Aliidongia dinghuensis: one gene and its partner. Each later gene encodes a partner of the first gene's protein in a complex. Links are inferred from orthologs where the notes say so. Each region holds a gene or a part of one and is shown in the gene's direction. Other genes may lie near its edges.

The links. The genes of interacting proteins can lie anywhere in the genome.
Region 2: the proteins of dnaN (region 1) and IEY58_RS06320 are in contact, whole or in part, in a cryo-EM structure (PDB 8GIZ), measured with the Escherichia coli proteins. The link is inferred for Aliidongia dinghuensis from one-to-one orthologs.

Annotation. Positions count from the first base shown.
Region 1 is NZ_BMJQ01000015.1:94,173-97,083, reverse strand. The notes cover bases 1-2,839. They hold dnaN (DNA polymerase III subunit beta), read left to right. Parts: upstream 1-780; coding sequence 781-1,899; downstream 1,900-2,839. Other genes in these bases: IEY58_RS25215 (hypothetical protein), read left to right, coding at 2,704-2,839; IEY58_RS25220 (TerB family tellurite resistance protein), read left to right, coding at 2,225-2,662; argC (N-acetyl-gamma-glutamyl-phosphate reductase), read right to left, coding at 1-451. In the rest of the region: more of IEY58_RS25215, read left to right, coding at 2,840-2,911. UniProt on the Escherichia coli protein: Confers DNA tethering and processivity to DNA polymerases and other proteins. Acts as a clamp, forming a ring around DNA (a reaction catalyzed by the clamp-loading complex) which diffuses in an ATP-independent manner freely and bidirectionally along dsDNA.
Region 2 is NZ_BMJQ01000003.1:73,637-76,672, forward strand. What follows is about bases 17-2,980. They hold IEY58_RS06320 (DNA polymerase III subunit gamma/tau), read left to right. Parts: upstream 17-513; coding sequence 514-2,448; downstream 2,449-2,980. Other genes in these bases: nudC (NAD(+) diphosphatase), read right to left, coding at 17-163; IEY58_RS06325 (YbaB/EbfC family nucleoid-associated protein), read left to right, coding at 2,450-2,773; recR (recombination mediator RecR), read left to right, coding at 2,783-2,980. Also shown: more of nudC, read right to left, coding at 1-16; more of recR, read left to right, coding at 2,981-3,036. UniProt on the Escherichia coli protein: Part of the beta sliding clamp loading complex, which hydrolyzes ATP to load the beta clamp onto primed DNA to form the DNA replication pre-initiation complex.

The DNA of each region.
Region 1 (2,911 bases):
AATAGCCCGAGGTGGCATGGACCGAGACCGGATAATCGTCGCCCAGCACTTGGGCCTCGACGAGCGGGCGCAGCAGCGCGATGCCCCCGGTCGGATAGCAGCCGGGATTGGAAACGCGCTTCGCAGCCGCGATGCGCTCGGCATGGCCGGGTGCCAGCTCGGCGAAACCATAGACCCAGTCCGGATGGGTGCGGAACGCGGTGGACGCATCGAGCAGGCGGGTCGGGCCGCCCTCGGCCATGGCAGCCGCCTCGCGCGAGGCGTCGTCGGGCAGACACAGGATCGCGAGGTCGACCTCGTTCAGCACCCGGCGGCGTGCGGCCGGATCCTTGCGCGAGTCTGCCGGCAGGCTGACGATCTCGATATCGGTGCGGCCGGCCAGGCGTCGATGGATCTCGAGTCCCGTCGTGCCCGCTTCGCCATCGATGAATACCGTCGGTCGTGTGGTCATGGCGCTGATCCCGCGAATTTCCCGGTGGAGGATCGTCCCGAGTCGGACGTTAAGCCGCACTCGATGACAGGCATATTATCAACCTTCACCCCCGGGACCACATCGCGGACCGCAACCATGCTGTGTCCCAAGCGCTCATCACCGGCCGCGATCACGGCAAACCCGGGGCCGCCCGCATGCAATCCGCATGCGCCGGCCGCAAAAACTATGTTATACGAACCGTCCGTGGGGAACGGCCGCAAGGGCCGATACCGACGGGTCGGTCCGCTTTCTGGTCCGTCTGTAGTAACCTCGGCTAATGGGCGCCCCTTGGTACGATTCCAGACACCATGAAGATCACGATTGAACGCGCGGCGCTGCTGCGCGCCCTCGGCCACGTCCAGAGCGTCGTCGAGCGCCGGAATACCATTCCCATCCTGTCGAACGTGCTGCTGCGCGCGGAAAGCGGGCGCCTCAGTCTCTCGGCGACCGACATGGACCTCGAGGTGGTCGAGGTCGTGCCGGCCCAGGTCGCGCGCGAGGGCAAGACTACGGCCCCGGCGCACACGCTCTACGACATCGTGCGCAAGCTCAAGGACGGTGCCCAGGTCGAGCTCGACGCGAGCGGCGACCGCGGCGCCTTGACGCTCCGCTCCGGGCGCTCGACCTTCACGCTCGCCTGCCTGCCGGCGGAAGACTACCCGGTCATGTCCGGTGGCCCGCTCGCGCATGAGTTCCTGCTCGCGGCGAACGATCTTAAGGGCCTGATCGACCGGACGCGTTTCGCGATCTCGACCGAGGAAACGCGCTACTACCTGAACGGCATCTACCTGCACGCGGCGCAGAGTGCCGAGGTCGACGTGCTGCGCGCGGTCGCGACCGACGGCCATCGCCTGGCGCGCGTCGACGTGCCGTTGCCCGAGGGGGCGAAGGGCATGCCGGGCGTGATCGTGCCGCGCAAGACGGTGCAGGAGTTGCGCAAGCTCCTGGACGAGACCGACCAGGCGGTGCGCATCGAACTCTCCGAGACCAAGATCCGCTTCGATTTCGGCGACGGTGTTTTGACCTCGAAGCTGATCGACGGCACGTTCCCGGACTATGACCGGGTCATCCCGGCCGGCAACGACAAGATCCTCGACGTCGCGACCAAGCTGTTCGCCGAGGCGGTCGACCGCGTCTCGACCATCTCGACCGAGAAGAGCCGGGCGGTGAAGCTGGCGCTCGACCAGGGCAGCCTCGTGCTGTCGGCGACCAGCCCCGAGAACGGCACGGCGTCGGAAGAGATCGAGGTCGGCTATCAGCACTCGCCGATCGAGATCGGTTTCAACTCGCGCTATCTTCTGGACATCGCCCAGCAGATCGAGGGCGAGGATGCGCAGTTCGTGATGGCGGACGCGGCGTCGCCCACCATCCTGCGCGATGCGCGCGACCATTCGGCGCTCTACGTGCTGATGCCGATGCGCGTCTGAGCGCCCATGGCGTAGATCTGCAAAGAGGCCCCGGCAACGGGGCCTCTTTCGTTTCAGGGTCTTGACGGGCGCCGGGCGCGGGCCCACGTGACGAGCGTCAAGAATTGATCCGGGCCCCTCTGGCGAGGACGCCGACTTCGGTTGTCGGCCAACCTCGCGATGTCGGATCACCCCCGAGTCTCCGGCGCTTTGGGCGCGCGAGACCGGTCGATGTCGTGGGCCCGAGGATCCAAACCCAGCACTCCTCTCTCTCGAATCGACTGGTCCGGGGCGTTCGCGATGCGCCGGAGCAAGGGGCGTCCCCAACGAGAGGAGTTCCCCCTTGATGTCGACGCATCGTGACCGCAGCCCGTCGGACCTGAGCCGGGCGCATCAGGATTATCGCGAGGAAGAGCTGCTGGACGCGCTTGTCACCGCTGCGGCGCTGGTTGCCCGCGCTGACGGCTGGGTCGAGCCGGCCGAGCGTCGCCAATTCCTCGATTTCCTGAAGCAGCACGGGCTGCTCGCTGCCTTCGCCGAGGCCGAGGTCATGGACATCTTCGAGGGCCGGCTGCGCCAGCTCGGCGAGCCGATGGGCGTCGCGGCCGCGGTCGCCAGCCTCGAAGCCTTGGCCGGCCGGGCGCCGGCGCGGCTCGTGCGCGAGCTCGCTGAGCTGATCGCGGTGTCGGACGATCACCTGCACCACCGGGAGCTGCAGATCCTGCGGCTCATCCGCGTGGCGCTCGGCCCGCGGGCGGCGCATGTGGCGGGACTCGACGCGTGACGCCTTCGCCCGACCCAGCAGTCGACCGGCGGATTGATCTGATGATCGACCGTCTGCCGGATCGCCTCAGCCGTCCGTTGCATTGGCTGCGCCGGCCCGGCTCGCGCTGGGCCCGGCTGCCGGCCGGCGTGGCGCTGGTCGTCGGCGGCCTGCTCAGCATTCTGCCGGTGCTCGGGCTGTGGATGCTGCCGCTCGGCCTCTTGCTGCTGGCCGAGGACCTGCCGCCACTGCGCCGGCCGCATTGGATCG
Region 2 (3,036 bases), on another replicon or contig:
GTTCGGGACCGCTGCCGGTGTCGCGCACCAGATGCTGCGCGCGCCATACCGGCACGAAACGGCTCGTCTCGGACGTCAGCCGTGCTTTGATCCAGTCGGGGTTCTTGCGCAAGGGCCCGACCCGGTCGAGCCCACCCGCTGCATAGAAATTCGGTCGTCTCATGGGGCGAGACCATGGCATGCCCCGGCGCAGGCGGCAAGGCGAAGGGCCGCCGCAGCGGTACGCCGGGGCGGTCTTTTCCCGCAGCCCATCCATGTCGTCGGACGATCCTGCTTGCACCTCGGCGCAGGACAGCCGATATATGGCCTCGGAAGGCTGGCGGTGGGCAGGTCCCTCGCCAACCCGGTCAGGTCCGGAAGGAAGCAGCCGCAACGAGTTTCCGACTTGGGTCGTCGCCGGTCTTCCACCCCTCTCCCAAGCGACTTCTGGCGGCGGGCCTCCTTCTTGACAGTGTCGACCGTGACCGATCGTCCTGCCAGCACGGCATTGTTGCCGGCGCCTCGTCCCGTCCCATGAGCGATCAAGTCGAATATCGGGTCCTCGCCCGCAAATACCGGCCGTCGAGCTTCGACCAGCTGATCGGCCACGACACGCTCGTGCGCACGCTCACGAATGCGTTAGACAGCGGCCGCATCGCACATGCCTTCATGCTGACCGGCGTGCGCGGCGTCGGCAAGACGACGACGGCCCGCATCATCGCGCGTGCCTTGAACTGCGTCGGGCCCGACGGCACCGGCGGCCCGACCATGCAGCCGTGCGGGCAATGCGACGCCTGCCGGGCCATCGCCGAGGATCGCCATCCGGACGTGATCGAGATGGACGCGGCGTCCCGCACCGGCGTCGACGACATCCGCGAGCTGATCGAGGGCGTGCGCTACCGGCCGGTCTCGGCGCGCTACAAGATCTACATCATCGACGAAGTGCACATGCTGTCGAAGGCGGCGTTCAATGCGCTGCTGAAGACGCTCGAGGAGCCGCCGCCCGACATCAAGTTCGTGTTCGCCACGACCGAGATCAACAAGGTGCCGGTGACGGTGCTGTCGCGCTGCCAGCGCTACACGCTGCCGCGCATCCCCCTCGAGACCTTGGCCGCCTATTACGGCGAGATCGCCGTCAAGGAGAAGGTCGAGATCGAGCCCGGTGCCTTGACGCTGGTCGCACGCGCCGCCGACGGCTCGGTGCGCGACGGGCTTTCGATTCTCGACCAGGCGATCGCCTTGGGATTCGGCGGCCTCATTACCGAGGCGGCGGTGCGCGACATGCTGGGCGTCGCCGATCGCGGCCTGACATTCGACCTGTTCGAGAACGTCATGGCCGGCGACGCGCCGGCAGCGCTCGCGGGGCTCGAGACGCTCTACAACGGCGGCACCGATCCGGCGATGGTGCTGCAGGACCTGCTGGACGTCACCCATTTCGTCACGCGGCTCAAGCTCGAGCGGCCCGAGGCCGGCGGGTCGAACCGGCCGCTCGCCGATGGCCAGGACCTGGAGCGCGGCCGGGCGCTCGCCGGCCGGCTCGGCCTCGCCGCCCTCGCCCGCACCTGGCAGATGCTCTTGAAAGGCTTGCCCGAGGTGCAGACGGCGCCGGCACCGCTCAAGGCGGCCGAGATGGTGCTGATCCGGCTGGTCTATGTCACCGACCTGCCGCCGCCGGCCGAGCTCATCAAGGCGCTGCAGAACGCTGGCGGCCCCGGTATGAATAACGGCAGCGCGCCCAACGGCGAGCGCAACGGCCCGCGCGCCGAGGCGCCGCCCCGGCCGGTCGCGATCATGGGTGGCGCGATCATGGGCGGCGCGGGCCAGGGCGGCCAGGCCATGGCCGTGCGCCAGGCCGAGCCGGCTGCTGCCGCGCATGCCGAGACCGCCGCAGCCGAGGTTATGCCGCAGCCCGCGAGCTTCCAGGAGGTCATGGAGCTGATCGCCGTCCGGCGCGAGGCGATCCTCTACAACCAGATCGCCGCGATGGTGCATCTGGTGCGCTTCCAGGTCGGTCATATCGAGCTCAGGCCTGCGCCAGAGGCGCCGCGTGATCTCGTCACCCGCATGGGCCAGTTCCTGAACGAGGTGACCGGTCAACGCTGGATGATCATGGTCAGCCGCGAGCCGGGCCAGCCGACGCTCAAGGAGCAGATCCAGGCGCGCGAGGCCAAGCGCCGGGCGGAGGTCAGCACCACGCCGGTGATGAAGGCCTTGCTGCTGGCCTTTCCCGGCCTCACCATCGACAAGATCATCGATCTCGTGCCGGAGCCGGAACCGGAGCCCGCGTCGGCACTGCCGGCGGAATTGCCGCTGGCGCCGGAGCCGGACGCGATCGCCCCGTTCGACGAAGCGGCCATCGGTGATCCGGCACTCGGCGACGTGCCGGCCGCAGGCCTTTATGAAGAAGATGACCCGGGGCCGTTCATGGCCCCGATTCTCGACCCCGACGACGAAGATGGAGACGCTTGAGATGAAGAATCTCGGCAACATGATGAAGCAGGCCCAGCAGTTCCAGACGCGCATGCAGGAGATGCAGGCCGAGCTGGAGAAGGTCGAGATGACCGGCCAGGCAGGCGGCGGCACGGTCAAGGTCGTGCTGAGCGGCAAGAACGATGTCCGGAAGATCTCGATCGACAAGGCGCTCGTCGACCCGGAAGAGGTCGAGGTGCTGGAAGACCTGTTGCTGGCCGCGTTCAACGACGCCAAGCAGAAGGTCGAGGCCCATGCCGCGGCCGAGATGCAGAAGCTGACCGGCGGCCTGCAGCTGCCGCCGGGCATGAAGCTGCCGTTCTAAGAGGCCCTCTTGTCCGGCGCCGAGATTGACCGGCTGATCCAGCTCCTGGCCAAGCTGCCGGGGCTGGGGCCGCGCTCGGCCCGGCGCGCCGTGCTCTACATGCTGAAGCGGCGCGAGGCCTACATGCTGCCGCTCGGGTCCGCGATCGGCGAAGTGGCCCAAGCCATCCACACCTGCCGCATCTGCGGCAACCTCGACACCACCGACCCCTGCCCGATCTGCACGGACGAGAGCCGGGACGGCGGGCTTGTCTGCGTCGTCGA